3 regions of the Massilia sp. TWP1-3-3 genome follow, and region 1 is predicted to be linked to each of the others. Evidence: predicted binding sites of a transcription regulator. Region 1 holds the regulator's gene; each other region holds the start of a gene.
What was found. The regulator sigma-54, encoded in region 1, starts transcription at its own class of promoters, with help from an activator protein. The targets are predictions, from matches to a motif close to TGGCANGNAANCTGCTTT.

Region 2: a site for sigma-54 is predicted at 2,249-2,266, ahead of prpB (methylisocitrate lyase). Genes of this name have one in related genera too.
Region 3: a site for sigma-54 is predicted at 2,357-2,374, ahead of ACP7D4_RS04460 (ANTAR domain-containing response regulator). Genes of this name have one in related genera too.

What each region holds. Positions count from the first base shown of each region.
Region 1 covers NZ_JAFCWX010000001.1:197,844-202,894, reverse strand. Annotated here, with positions in the region: gene lptC (LPS export ABC transporter periplasmic protein LptC) at 1-517, shown strand, start outside; gene lptA (lipopolysaccharide transport periplasmic protein LptA) at 514-1,119, shown strand; gene lptB (LPS export ABC transporter ATP-binding protein) at 1,116-1,874, shown strand; gene ACP7D4_RS00925 (RNA polymerase factor sigma-54) at 1,888-3,372, shown strand; gene hpf (ribosome hibernation-promoting factor, HPF/YfiA family) at 3,443-3,796, shown strand; gene ACP7D4_RS00915 (enoyl-CoA hydratase/isomerase family protein) at 3,890-4,978, shown strand.
Region 2 covers NZ_JAFCWX010000022.1:1,858-6,908, reverse strand. Annotated here, with positions in the region: gene acnD (Fe/S-dependent 2-methylisocitrate dehydratase AcnD) at 1-117, opposite strand, end outside; gene prpC (bifunctional 2-methylcitrate synthase/citrate synthase) at 134-1,288, opposite strand; gene prpB (methylisocitrate lyase) at 1,314-2,201, opposite strand; gene prpR (propionate catabolism operon regulatory protein PrpR) at 2,419-4,023, shown strand; gene ACP7D4_RS19345 (pyridoxal-phosphate dependent enzyme) at 4,180-5,051, shown strand, end outside.
Region 3 covers NZ_JAFCWX010000003.1:261,957-267,007, reverse strand. Annotated here, with positions in the region: gene ACP7D4_RS04475 (hypothetical protein) at 1-206, shown strand, start outside; gene ACP7D4_RS04470 (LVIVD repeat-containing protein) at 203-1,495, shown strand; gene ACP7D4_RS04465 (crotonase/enoyl-CoA hydratase family protein) at 1,505-2,317, shown strand; gene ACP7D4_RS04460 (ANTAR domain-containing response regulator) at 2,421-3,068, shown strand; gene ACP7D4_RS04455 (MFS transporter) at 3,328-4,668, shown strand; gene nirB (nitrite reductase large subunit NirB) at 4,665-5,051, shown strand, end outside.

The sequences.
Region 1 (5,051 bases):
GCTGGTGCAGGTGATGCAGCGCGGCGACGGCCAGGTCGATCCGGCCGCAGCCGGCAACGAGCCTGACTACATCGTTGAAAAATTCAGTTTCGTGCGCATGACGCCCGAAGGCAAGCCGCGCTACCTGTTCTACGGCGCCAAGCTGACCCACCGTCCGCTGGGCGACGTCTCGGACGTCGAGCAGCCCATGCTGCAAAGTCTGGCGCCCGGCCAGAGTCCAATGACCGTCAAGGCCAACACAGCGCGCCTGCGGCATGCGGACGACCAGGTCGACCTGTTGGGCAAGGTCGACGTCTTTCGCCCCGCTTCGCCTATGGCGCGCCTGATGCACATGACCACCGAAGCGCTGACCGTGTTTCCGGAAGAAGACCGCATGGAGTCCCGCGTGCGGGTCGACATGGCGCTGGGCGCCAACACCATTACCGGCGTCGGCATGAAGGCCAACAACGCCACGCGCCAGGTGCAGTTTGCCGGCGGTGGCCAGATCATCGTTCCACCCAAGGGCAGTAGAAAATGAAAAAAATAATAGCAATTGCAGTGTTTGGCCTAGTGGCGCTGGGCGCCTCGGCCGAGAAAGCCGACGCCGGCAAGCGCGCGGTAATCGACTACGGCACGCTGCTGGTGGACGAAGTCGCCCAGGTCACCATCGTTACCGGCAACATCGTCGTCACTAAGGGCACGCTGGTGCTGCGCGCTGAAAAAGCGGTGATCAAGACCAGTCCCGAAGAAGACATGCAGGTGACGCTCACGGGCGTGCCCGGCAAGATGGCGACGTTTCGCCAAAAGCGCGACGGCGGCCCCGAGCTGTGGGTCGAAGGCAATGCGCAGCGCATCGAATACGACGAGCGCAGCGGCGTCGTCAAGCTGTTCGGCAGCGCGCATATCCGCCAGATCGAGGGCAGCACCATGACCGACGAAATCAAGAGCGAATTCATTTCGTACGACAGCATGCGCGAGGTATTCACCGCCCGTAACGACGCCAGCGGCGCGAGCAAGCCGGGCGAGGGCCGCGGCCAGCTGATCATCGCGCCGCGCAAGCCGCGCGCCGCGCCGGCGCCAACCGCGCCAACTGCGCCAACGGGGCCGACTGGCACGCCAGCTCCGACGGGCATGCCATGATCGAACCGAAAGCTTGTGGCAGCACGCTGATCGTGCGCGGCCTGCAGAAAAGCTACGGCAAAAAACTGGTCGTGCGCGACGTATCGCTGCAGGTTGAATGCGGCGAGGTAGTCGGCCTGCTGGGGCCCAACGGCGCCGGCAAGACCACCTCGTTCTACATGATCGTGGGCCTGGTGCCGTCGGATGCCGGCTCGATCGACATCAGCGGCGTGGATATCTCCAGCCTGCCGATTCACCGGCGCGCCGCGCTCGGCCTGTCGTACCTGCCGCAGGAAGCGTCGGTGTTTCGGCGCCTGACGGTCGAAGAAAACATCCTCGCCGTGCTGGAACTGCAAAAGGTCAACGGCAAGCGCCTGAGCAAACCAGAACTCAAGGAGCGGCTCGACACGCTGCTGCATGACCTGCAGATCGAAAAGCTGCGCGAGAACCCGGCCATGTCGCTGTCGGGCGGCGAGCGGCGGCGCGTGGAAATCGCGCGTGCGCTGGCCACCAATCCGCGCTTTGTGCTGCTCGACGAACCGTTCGCCGGGGTCGATCCGATCGCCGTGATCGAGATCCAGCGCATCGTGCGGTTCCTGAAGGAGCGCGACATCGGCGTTTTGATCACCGACCACAATGTGCGCGAAACGCTCGGCATTTGCGACCGTGCCTACATCATCAACCAGGGTGCGGTGCTGGCCTCTGGCCGTCCGGACGACATCATCGCAGACGAATCGGTACGCCGCGTTTATCTGGGTGAGCACTTCCGGATGTAAGCAGGTCAAACCGATGAAACAATCCCTGCAACTACGCACCTCGCAGCACCTTGCGCTCACGCCGCAGCTGCAGCAGTCGATCCGCCTGCTGCAGTTGTCCACGCTCGAACTGCACCAGGAACTCGAACAGCTCCTGACCGACAATCCGCTGCTCGAACGGCTTGACGATCCGCTCGACCATTCGGTGCGCCTGCTGGCCGACGGCGCCATCGGCAGCAGCGCCACGCCGGCCGAGGCGCCGCCCGAACCGGGCGCGCAGGATGCACCGGCGCCGGCCGAAGGCCAAAGCGCCGATGCACCCGAGGGGGAAGCTGCCAGCAACAACGACAACAACAACGACAACGACGGCGAGTGGGGTGACCTGGGCCGCGCCAAGAGCAGCGACGACGAAGATTCGCGCCCGCAGCTCGAGGGCAGCGCGACCACCCTGCGCGAGCATCTGATGGAACAGATGCGCGTGCTGGTGCTCGAAGTGCGCGACCGCGCGCTGGTCGAACTGATCGTCGACGCGCTCGACGACAACGGCTACCTGACCGAGACGCTGGAAGAAATCCATGCGCGCATGCCCGAAGAACTCGAGATCGATTTCGATGAATTCAAGACCGCGCTGTCGCTGCTGCAAAGTTTTGATCCGGTCGGCGTGGGCGCGCGCAATGCGTCCGAGTGCCTGGCGCTGCAGATTCGCGCCATGCGCGGCGTGCCGCTGGTGACGCGCCGCATGGCGCTGGCCATCGTCGAAAAGCACCTGACCTGGTTCGCCCAGCGTGAATTCAACAAGCTGAAAAAAGCGCTCGACTGCGACGACGAAGACTTGCGCGAGGCGCAGACCATCATCCGCCGCTGCAATCCGCACCCGGGCGCCGTGTTCGCCTCCGATGTGTCGGACTTCGTGGTCCCGGACGTGATTGTGCGCAAGGCCAAGGGCGGCTGGTCGGTCTCGCTCAACAACGACGTGATGCCGCGCCTGCGCGTGAACAATATGTACGCGAGCCTGCTCAAGCAGGGCAAGGGCGAAGGCCAGATGGGCGCCCAGTTGCAGGAAGCGAAGTGGCTGATCAAAAACATGCGCCAGCGCTTCGACACCATCTTGCGTGTCTCCGAGGCTATTGTTGAGCGCCAGCGCAATTTCTTCAGCCATGGCGCGGTAGCCATGCGTCCCCTTGTGCTGCGCGAAATAGCTGATACACTTGGTCTACACGAGAGTACTATTTCTCGTGTAACAACTCAGAAATTCATGCTGACCCCGCATGGCATGTTTGAGTTGAAATACTTTTTCGGTAGCCATGTCGCCACCGAAGCGGGGGGAGAAGCATCTTCCACGGCGATTCGTGCACTCATCGTGCAATTGACAGGAGCAGAAGACCCTAAAAATCCATTATCCGATAGTAAGATTGCGGACATGCTGGGGGAACAGGGTATGGTCATCGCTCGCCGCACCGTTGCCAAGTACCGCGAAGCGCTCAAAATCCCGCCCGTCAGCCTCAGGAAGTGTCTGTAATCGGCATTTTTATGCCGTTCCTCTGCGCGCCGCGCACGAACGGAAAGTGACACCATTATTAGGAGTGTGTATGAATCTCACAATTAGCGGACATCATCTCGAAGTGACCCCAGCCATCCGTGAATACGTACAAACCAAGCTCGAGCGCGTCAAGCGCCATTTCGATCACGTGATTGATATTGCCGTGATCCTCACCGTGGATAACCTGACTGAAAAAGAAAAACGACAAAAGGCTGAAATCAACCTTCGCCTGTCGGGCAAGACCGTGTATGTAGAAAGCCTGTCGCATGACCTGTACGCCGCTATCGACACCCTGATCGACAAGCTCGACCGTCAAGTCATGAAGTACAAGGACAAGGTCCAGGACCATAATCACCAGGCCATCAAGCACCTGCCTGAAGAAGAACTCCCTGAAGCCATCTAAGGCCCGGGATTCTTGACACGAGGGCGCCTGCGGCGCCCTTTTTGCATCTGCGGAGGCTAAAATATGGGTCTATCCATTTATTGTCAGCCTTCCATGAGCGAATACGTCCAGACCCGCGTTGCCAACCGTACCGGCATCATCACCCTCGACCGTCCCAAAGCGCTTAATTCGCTGTCGCTGCAGATGGTGCGCGACTTGACGGCGGTGCTGCAGGCCTGGCGCGCGGATGACGCCGTCGATGCGGTCGTGCTTGGCAGCAGCAGCCCCAAGGCGCTGTGCGCCGGCGGCGACATCCGTTTTTTCCATGAGGTGGGCGGCAAGAGCCCGATGGGCGGCAGTGCCTTGCTGGAAGACTTTTTTACCGAAGAATACGCGCTCAATCACCTGATCCATTTCTATCCCAAGCCCTACGTGGCGCTGATGGACGGCGTGGTCATGGGCGGCGGGATGGGCATTGCGCAGGGCGGGCCCGACTGCCGTATCCGCATCGTCACCGAGAAGACCAAGATGGCGATGCCGGAAGTAAACATCGGCTTGTTTCCGGACGTGGGCGGCAGCTACTTTTTGTCGCGCGCGCCTGGCCAGCTGGGCAACTACCTGGGCCTGACCGGACTGACGGTCGGCGCGGCCGACGCCCTGTACGCGGGGTTGGCCGACGTGTTCGTGCCGCAAGAGCAGATGGCCGCGCTGGCCGCACGCATCGACAGCACGCCCGGGGCCGAGCTGCGCGCCATGATCGCAGATTTTGCCGCGCCGTATGCGGGGTTCGCCGGCGCCAGTGAACTGGAAGCGCAGCGCAGCCGGATCGACCACCATTTCAGTGCGCCAAGCGTGGCGGCCATCATGCAATCGCTGGCGGGGGACAGCGACGTCTTTGCGCAAAGAGCCCATGCGGCCATGGCCCAGCGCTCGCCGCTGATGATGTGCGTGACGCGCGAACTGCTGCGCCGCGGTGCCGGGCTCGACGTTTCCAGCTGCCTGCGCATGGAGCGCACCTTGGTGCGCCACAATTTTGAGCATGGCGAAGTGCTGGAGGGCGTGCGCGCGCTGGTCATCGACAAGGATAATGCGCCGCAATGGAATCCGCGCACGCTGGACGAAGTGAGTGGTGAGATGGTCGAACGCTTTTTTACGCCGGTGTGGCCGGCTGGCGCGCACCCGCTGCGGCATTTGCAAGGGTGATGCTGTAAAGACACGGCAATGTCGGCGTTTTCCACGCAATTTCGCCGCTAGGGTTGAACCTGAATCAGCTCGC
Region 2 (5,051 bases), on a different contig from region 1:
GCGCGAGGTGTAGGGCAGCTTGTCGTAGGCGCCCGGCTCGATCGCGTCGACTGCGGCGCGGGTGTCGAAATAATCGAGCTTGGTGCCCGGCAGGGACTTGCGAAATTGCGTATTCATGATGATTCCCAGTGGTCTACTTGCGGTCCGAAATCGGCACGAAGGTGAGGTCTTCAGGGCCGACATAGTTGGCGCTCGGGCGAATGATCTTGTTGTCGATGCGCTGCTCGATCACGTGCGCGGCCCAGCCGGAGGTGCGCGAGATCACGAACAAGGGCGTGAACATGGCAGTCGGCACACCCATCATGTGGTACGACACGGCCGAGAACCAGTCCAGGTTCGGGAACATCTTTTTAACGTCCCACATGACCGTTTCGAGGCGCTCGGCGATGTCGAACATTTTCATCGAGCCCGCCTGCGTGGACAATGACCGCGCCACTTCCTTGATGACCACGTTGCGCGGGTCCGACACGGTGTAGACCGGATGGCCGAAGCCGATCACGACTTCCTTGTTGGCCACGCGGCTGCGGATGTCCGCTTCGGCTTCGTCCGGGTTTTCGTAGCGTTCCTGGATTTCAAGCGCGACTTCGTTGGCGCCGCCGTGCTTTGGACCGCGCAGCGCACCGATGGCGCCGGTGATGGCCGAGTGGATGTCGGAACCGGTGCCGGCGACCACGCGCGCGGTGAAGGTGGAGGCGTTAAATTCGTGTTCCGCGTACAGGATCAGCGAGGTGTGCATCGCCTGCTCCCATTCCTTGGATGGTTTTTTGCCGTGCAGCAGATGCAGAAAGTGCGCGCCGATCGACTCGTCGTCCGTCTCGGTCTCGATCCGCTTGCCGTTATGGCTGAAGTGGTACCAGTACAGCAGCATGGAGCCGAACGACGCCATCAGGCGGTCGGCGATCATGCGGGCGCCGGGCACGTTGTGGTCATCTTTTTCAGGCAGCACGCAGCCCAGCACCGATACGCCGGTGCGCATCACATCCATCGGGTGGGCCGACGCCGGCAGCGCCTCGAGCGCCGACTTGACCGCCTGCGGCAGGCCGCGCATCGACTTCAGGTGCGCCTTGTAGCCCTTCAGTTCAGCCTTGGTCGGCAGTTTGCCGTGCACCAGCAGGTAGGCGATTTCTTCGAACTCGCTGTTGGTGGCGACGTCGAGAATGTCGTAGCCGCGGTAGTGCAGATCGTTGCCGGTTTTACCGACCGAGCACAGCGCGGTGTTGCCCGCGGTGACGCCGGAAAGGGCGACCGATTTTTTTGGCTTGAAGGGGGTTGCTTGTACATCGCTCATGCTGGAGTCTCCTGGAATAGTTGGTTTATTTTTTCTGGGCTGCGAACAGCGCGTCGAGCTTTTGCTCGAAATCGTGATAGTTGATGCGCTCGTACAGTTCCATGCGGGTCTGCATGGTGTCGACCACGTTCTTTTGCGTGCCGTCGCGGCGAATCGCGCCGTAGACGTTTTCGGCCGCCTTGTTCATGGCGCGAAAGGCCGACAGCGGGTACAGCACCAGGCCGACGTCGGCGCCTTTGAGTTCGTCCACCGTAAACAGCGGGGTCGCGCCGAACTCGGTGATGTTGGCCAGCACCGGCACCTTGACCGCTTTCGCAAACGTGGCGTACATGGCCAGGTCGGTGATCGCTTCCGGGAAGATCATGTCGGCGCCCGCTTCCACGCAGGCGATGGCGCGCTCCATGGCCGACTCCAGGCCTTCGACGGCCAGCGCATCGGTGCGCGCCATGATGACGAAACTGTCGTCGGTGCGCGCATCCACTGCCGCCTTGATGCGGTCGACCATCTCCTGCTTGCTGACGATTTCCTTGCCCGGACGGTGGCCGCAGCGCTTGGCGCCGACCTGGTCTTCGATGTGGATGGCGCCGGCGCCTGCCTTGATCATCGAGCGCACCGTGCGCGCCACGTTGAAGGCGGACGAGCCGAAGCCGGTGTCGACGTCCACCAGCAGCGGCAGGTCGCACACGTCGGTAATGCGGCGCACGTCGGTCAGCACGTCGTCCAGGTTGGAGATGCCCAGGTCCGGCAGGCCGAGCGAGCCGGCCGCCACGCCGCCGCCGGACAGGTAAATGGCCCGAAAACCGGCGCGCTTGGCCAGCAAGGCGTGGTTGGCGTTGATGGCGCCGACCACTTGTAAGGGCGACTCTTCTTGAACAGCTTTGCGAAATGCCGCGCCTGCGGAAACTTGGGCCATGATTGTCCTTTAGTGTTGCGTGGTCGATTGAACGAGATAGCACCTACACCGCAAAAGGCGTGCCACAGGTACGAGAACGGGGTGAGTCCTTGTGAATCAAGCACTTGGGTAGCTTGCGTTTCTCCACAAGCAAACAAATGAAACAAAATATTGCATTGCCAGTGGAACATTGAAACACAAATGAAACACCATTTGAAACATGGACTACAATAAGGATATGAGCTACCAGAACCGCCCTGCCCCCGATTCGCCCGACAAACCCGTCATCTGGACGGTATCGGTGTCCCGTCTGGCCGATCTGTTTCGCGACATCACGCTTGAATACGACCACCTGGCGACCATCGAGCCGGTGAACCTGGGCTTTGACGAGGCGGCGCGCGCGATCCGCGAACGGGTCGCCACCGAACGCTGCGACGTGGTGATCGCGGCAGGTTCAAACGCGGCCTATCTCAAGGGCCGCGTCTCGGTGCCGCTGGTGATCGCCAAGGCCAGCGGCTTTGATTTCATGCAGGCGCTGGCGCGCGCGCGGCGCGTGTCGGACCGCATCGGCGTCGTCACTTACCAGCAGCAACTGCCCGAACTGGCGGAGTTCGCCGCGACCTTTGGCGTGGCCATCGCCCAGCGCACCTACGTGACCGAGGAAGACGCGCGCGCCCAGATCAATGAACTGAAAGCTGCCGGCATCCAGGCCGTCGTGGGCGCGGGCCTGATCACCGATTTGGCCGAAGAAGCGGGACTGACCGGCGTTTTCGTCTACTCGGCCGCGTCGATCCGCCAGGCCTTTGACGATGCGCTGGAACTGGCGCGCCTGACGCACCTGGAATCGATTCGCGGGCGCCGCTCGGTGGTGGCCGACACGCTGCGCGCCAAGCACGGCCTGAACGACCTGCGCGGCGTGTCCGGCGCGATGGAGACGCTGCGCCAGGCCGTGGTGCTGTACGCGCGCTCGCCAGCGACGGTCTTGATTGCCGGCGAGACCGGCACCGGCAAGGAAATGGTGGCGCAAGCCATCCACCGCGAAAGCCCGCGCAGCCTGGGCCCCAACCGGCCTTTTGTGGCCGTCAACTGCGGAGCGATCGCCGAGTCGCTGCTGGAGTCCGAACTGTTCGGCCACGAAGAAGGCGCCTTTACCGGCGCGCGCCGGGGCGGCCACGCGGGCCTGTTTGAAGCGGCCAACCACGGCACGCTGTTCCTCGACGAAATCGGCGAAATGCCGCTGGCGCTGCAAACGCGCCTGCTGCGCGTGCTCGAAGAGCGCGAGGTGGTGCGCGTGGGCGGCACGCGGCCGATTGCTGTCAACGTGCGGGTGATCAGCGCCACCCACTGCGACCTGGAGGCGCGGGTGCGCGAAGGACGCTTTCGGGCCGACCTGTTTTACCGGCTGGCGGTGCTGCGACTGGCGCTGCCGCCGCTGCGCGAGCGCGCCGATGACATTGTCGTGCTGGCCGAATGGTCGCTCAAGACTGCGCTGGCGGCGCTCGGCGCGCGACCGCACCCCAACCTGCATGCCGAAATCACAGCCTGCGCCCCGCTGCTGGAGCGCTACAACTGGCCGGGCAATGTGCGCGAACTGCGCAACATGGCCGAGCGCCTGGCGCTCTACCTGGCGGCCGAGCCGCTACAGGCACTCACGCCCGCGTTCGTGCTCGGCGTGGCGCCGGAGCTTGGGCGCGGCGCGCCTGATGCGCAATTGCTTGCCGCGCCAAAGATCGAGAGCGAAACGGTGGAGCAAGTGCTGGCGCGTTTTGGCGGGCGGCGCGACGAGGCGGCGGCCTACCTGGGCATCAGCCGCACAACGCTGTGGCGCAAGCTGAAAAAGTGATACATTCTTGAGCAAGTCGACACAAAAAGTGACTAACGAAGTCTAGAATTATTCGTTCCCTCTCCCGCAGCGCAACCGTATGATCGCCCTTTTACCGCTGGCCGCAAAGCTCGCCGAAAAATTCGCAAGCGCGCGCGCCAGCTACCTGGAGGTCCCATGTCGCCCGCAACCGCACCTGCCCTGTTTTCCCTGATTGGCAATACGCCGCTGGTCGAAGTGACCCGCATCGATACCGGCCCCTGCCAATTGTTCCTCAAGCTTGAAAGCCAAAATCCCGGCGGCTCCATCAAGGACCGCATCGGGCGCGCCATGATCGAAGCGGCCGAAGCGGACGGCAGCCTACGACCGGGCGGCGTGGTGGTCGAGGCGACGGCCGGCAATACGGGCCTGGGACTGGCGCTGGTGGCGCGCCTCAAGGGCTACCGCGTGGTGCTGGTCGTGCCCGACAAAATGGCGGTCGAAAAAATCCTGCACCTGAAAGCGCTGGGCGCCGAGATCCACCTGACCCGCTCCGACGTCGGCAAGGGCCATCCCGAGTATTACCAGGACTATGCGGCGCGCCTGGCCCGCGAGATTCCCGGCGCCTGGTTTGCCGACCAGTTCAACAATCCTGCCAATCCGCGCGCGCATGAAACCGGCACCGGCCCGGAGCTGTGGTCGCAAACGGGCCAGCAGCTCGACGCCATTGTCGTCGGCGTGGGTTCGTCCGGCACGCTGACGGGGCTGTCACGCTTTTTCGAGCGCGTGCAGCCGGCGCTGCAATTCGTGCTGGCCGATCCCAAGGGCTCGATCCTGGCCGACTACATCAACACGGGCGTGCTGCGCACCGACGCCGGTTCGTGGGCGGTGGAAGGCATCGGCGAGGACTTCATTCCCGCCATCGCCGACCTGTCGCGCGTGACCAGCGCCTACACCATCAGCGACGAGGAAAGCTTTCACACGGCGCGCCTGCTGCTGCGCCAGGAAGGCATATTGGGCGGGTCGTCGAGCGGCACTTTGCTGGCCGCCGCGCTGCGCTACTGCCGCGC
Region 3 (5,051 bases), on a different contig from region 1:
TCAATTTGCGCCTGGCCGATCCGAGCATGACGCTGGCCATTCACGGCCTTTTCCAATTCCGCCTGCGCGACTTTGTCGTTCTGACGCTGGTGATGGGCGGCTATGCGGCGCTGATCGTGCCAAGGAAGAAGGGGCGCAACCGCTGCCAGGTCGCCGCGCCCGGCGCTTTTCCCACACCATTGACCAGCATTGAGGAGACTACATGAAGCATATTCGTCCATTCCCGGCGCCCAGCCGGTCTGCCATCGGCGCCTTGCTGGCGCTGTGCATCGTTGGTTTGAGCGGCTGCGGCGGTGGTGGTGGGGGCGGGGGTGGGGCAACTTTGCCGCCGCCACCGGTGGTGGTGCAGCCGGGTTCTCCGGGCGACTTTGGCGGCAAGCAGCTGGCGAGCGTGGCGCGCACTGGCGTGGCCGGCAACTGGGGCTACACCGCGCCGGACGGCGCGCGCTATGCACTGATGGGCACCGCCAAGGGCATCCTGGTGCTCGACCTGCGCGACAGTGCCAACGTGCGCGTGGTCGACGAGATCGACGGCCCGACCAATACGCCGTCGCCCGGCGTTTACTGGCGCGAGATGCGCGTCTACGGCACCCATGCCTACATCGTCTCGGAGCAGGACAATGTGCGCGGCGGGGTCATGATCCTCGATTTGTCGGCGCTGCCGGCCTCGGTGCGCTTCGTGAAAAGCTTCGCCCCGCGCGACGGCACGCTGCGCGCGCACACGATCGACATCGATACTGCGCGCGGCCTGGCGTACCTTCAGCGGCCCGTCAGCGTCGCGCCTCCAGCGCCAGCGCCCATCAGCGCGCCGCTGCTCGATGCGCCCGCGCCAGCAGTGTTCGGCGGCGCCATGGCGGCGGCCCACACCGAGGGCGAACATGAACATGGCGGCCCGAGCGACGGTTCGGTTGAAGTGTGGGACCTCAAGACCGATCCTGAAAACCCGCGCTACATCACCACCTTCAACCTGAACAAGTCGGTGCACGACATGACCGCCGTCGGCAACCTGGTGTACGTGGCCGAGGGCACGGCCAACAGCTGGTCGATCTGGGACCTGACGACGCCCGCCGCACCCAGGCTCTCGGTGCGCTGGGTGGGCACGCCGGGTAACTTCGCGCACAACATCTGGCCGAGCGGCGACGGCACTTTTGTGGTGACGACCGAGGAAGTGCCCGCCGGCCTGCCGGCACGGGTCTGGCGCTTGAATGGCGCAGCCGCGCCGACCCAGCTCTCGACGTTCAAGGTGGGCACCGGCACGCCGCACAACGTGATCATGGAGGGTAATATGGCTTACCTGAGCCACTACACCGAAGGCGCAGTGGCGGTCGACCTGTCCAACCCCGCCGTGCCCAAGGTGGTGATGCGGGTCGATACCAGCGCGCTGGCGGGCCCCGGCTACAGCGGCTGCTGGGGCGTCTATAAATTTCCCGGACTGCCGCTGCTCACGTGCAGCGATATCGAAACCGGTTTCCACCTGATCAGCATCACACCTTGAAAGCGCCGCATGCAATTTGAAACACTCGCCGTCAGCCTCGACGGCCACATCGCCACCATTGCCCTGAACCGCCCCGAGAAAGCGAACGCCATGAACCTGGCGATGTGGCACGACATCCGCTCGGCCTTCAAATGGGTCGATGCGACGCCCCAGGCGCGCGTGGCGATCCTCGAAGGCGAAGGCAAGTGCTTCACCTCTGGGATCGACCTGAAGATGATGATGGGCCTGGGCGCGCAGATCGAGGACCAGTGCGAAGGGCGCATGCGCGAAGCGCTGCGCGCCGTGATCGTCGACTTGCAGGACACCTTGAGCAGCCTGGAACGCTGCCGCAAGCCGGTGCTGGCGGCCGTGCACGGCGCCTGCATCGGCGGAGGTATCGATCTGATCACCTGCGCCGACATGCGCTACTGCTCGGCCGACGCGTATTTTTCGATCAAGGAAATCGATATCGGCATGGTCGCCGACGTCGGCACCTTGCAGCGCTTGCCGCGCCTGATCGGCGAGGGCATCACGCGCGAACTGGCCTACACGGCGCGCCGCGTGGAGGCGCCAGAAGCGCGCGAGATCGGCCTGGTCAACCGCGTGTTCGGCACGCGCGAGGAACTGGGCGCGGGCGTGCGCGAGATCGCCGCGGCGATCGCGGCCCGCTCGCCGCTGGCGATCCGCGGCACCAAGGAGATGATCAGCTATGCGCGCGACCATACGGTGGCCGACGGCTTGAATTATGTCGCCACCTGGAATGCGGCGATGCTGATGTCCGAAGACCTGCAAAAGGCAATGATGGCGAACATGAGTGGGCAGGCGGCCGAGTTTCGCGACTAAAGTGGCGGCTGCGGGGCTGCGCGGCTGCAGCACTGCGTCTGGCGCGTAAATTGCTAATGACAAGGGAAAGCGCATTCTCGCGCCTCACTTTAGAATTGCAATAATGCCAACAAGCCAGACGCCAACACCGCGCACACTGCGCATCGTCGTCGTCAACACGGTCGTTCTCGACGGCGACGAACAAGACCACGCGCTGGCCGCCCAGGTCCGGCGCGGCAACGCCTTGCGCATCGGGCTGCTAGAGTCGGGCTACGATATCGTCGCCTCGCTGCCGGCCGACATGTACCTGCCCGAACGGATCGCCCAGCTCCAGCCGGACATGATCATCATCGACGCGCAGTCCGATGCGCGCGACGTCCTCGAACACATCGTCATCGCCAGCCGCGACGAGCGGCGCCCCATCGTGCTGTTTACCGACGACGACACCACGCGCAGCATGGATGCGGCGATGGCGGCGGGCGTCTCGGCGTACGTGGTGGCCGGCCTGCACAGCGAGCGTATCAAGCCGGTGCTCAACGTGGCGCTGGCGCGCTTTCGGCAAGAGCAAAAGCTGCTGGCCGAACTGGAAGACACGCGCCACAAGCTGGCCGAGCGCAAGGTGATCGACCGCGCCAAGGGACTGCTGATGAACAGCGCGCGCTTGAGCGAAGAGCAGGCGTACCAAAAGCTGCGCAGCATGGCGATGAACAAGAACATGAAGCTGGCTGACATCGCCCAGCGCATCCTCGACGTGGAAGACTTGCTCGGCTGACCTGGTGCACGCCCCGGTGCACCATTTTGGGATTATGTTGCACCGCAATGTAGCGCCGCGGGCAAAGGTACTGTCAATATGCCCCGCCTTACCCTGGCACGCGGATTGCTAACCATAGCTTATCGGATCAATGGCGATCCCCTGAATAATTTGCGCTGATCTAACGACGGATTGGCAGGACAACGGCGTCCGACCAGCTCCGGTTTTTCATGACCGGATCCTGGCCGGACGCCATTTTGTTTTCTACACGGGATAGATCATGGCCACCAAAGCAAACAGTATTGCGCTTTTCACTTTCAACACGCCGCAGATGCGTGCCTTTCACCTGACCTGGATGGCGTTTTTCGTCTGCTTTTTCGCCTGGTTCGCCTGCGCACCGCTGATGCCCATCATCAAAGGCGAATTCGGCCTGACCATGGGACAGGTGGCCAACATCAATATCGCCGCCGTCGCCATCACTATCCTGGTGCGCCTGATCATCGGCCCGATGTGCGACCGCTTCGGTCCGCGCAAAGCCTACACCGCGCTGCTCGCGTTAGGCGCCATTCCCGTGCTCGGCGTGGCCGCCTCGCAAAGCTACGAGAGCTTCCTGTTTTTCCGTCTGGGGATTGGCGCGGTGGGCGCAAGTTTCGTGATCACGCAGTACCACACGTCCGTCATGTTCGCCCCGAAAGTGGTGGGCACGGCCAACGCGGCCGCTGCCGGCTGGGGCAACGCGGGCGGCGGCGCAGCGCAAGCGCTGATGCCTTTGCTGGTGGGCGCGCTCGTCATGGCGGGCGTTTCCAGTACGCTCGGCTGGCGCGTGGCGCTGGTGGTGCCGGGCGTGCTGATGATCATCATGGCCTTCGTCTACTGGAACTTCACCCAGGACTGCCCGTTGGGTAACTACGACGCCATGCGCAAGGCCGGCATCCCGATCGAAGGCGGCAAGAAGGGCGGCTGGTCCAGCTTCAAGGCGGCCAGCGCCAACTACCGCGTGTGGCTGCTGTTCGTCACTTACGGCGCCTGCTTCGGAATCGAGATCTTCATCCACAACGTGGCGGCCGTGTACTACGTCGACCATTTCGGCCTGTCCTTGAAGTCGGCCGGCCTGGCTGCCGGCAGCTTCGGTTTGCTGGCCCTGTTTGCGCGCGCGCTGGGCGGCTGGCTGTCCGACAAGATGGCGTTGCGCGGCAACCTCAATAGCCGCGTCACGCTGCTGTTCGTGATGATGATCGGCGAAGGCCTGGGCCTGTTGTGGTTTTCAAAAGCCGACAGCGTGACCTTTGCCGTCATCGCCATGCTGGTCTTTGGCCTGTTCACCCACATGGCTTGCGGCGCAACCTACGCACTGGTGCCGTTCATCGACAACAAGGCACTCGGCGGCGTGGCCGGCATCATCGGCGCCGGCGGCAACGTGGGCGCGGTGGCGGCGGGCTTTCTGATGAAAGGTACCGGCGACATCCAGCAAACGCTCGGCATCCTGTCATTCATGGTGCTGCTGTCGGCCATTTGCGCCATCGCCGTGCGCTTGACGGCTGCGGTCGACGCCAAGGTTGACGCCAAGGTTGACGCCAAGCTTGGTGCCACAGCGGCCATCGCTCAAGGAAAACTTGCATGAGAATCATCGTCATCGGCCACGGCATGGTGGGCCACAAATTTCTCGAGTCGCTCAATAGCAGCAACGTGCCCGATCTTGAAGTCACGGTCTTGTGCGAAGAGCCGCGCGCGGCCTATGACCGGGTGCACCTGTCCGAATTTTTCGCCGGTAAATCGGCAGACGACCTGTCGCTGGTGCCGTCGGGGTTTTTCGACAACGGCAACATGCTGCTGAAGGTCAATGCGCGCGCGGTGGAAGTGGACCGCGCCAGCAAGACCGTCACGCTGCGCAGCGGCGAAGTGCTCGAATACGACAAGCTGGTGTTTGCCACCGGTTCTTACCCATTCGTGCCGCCGCTGGCCGGCAAGGACCGCAAGGACTGCTTCGTCTATCGCACCATTGAA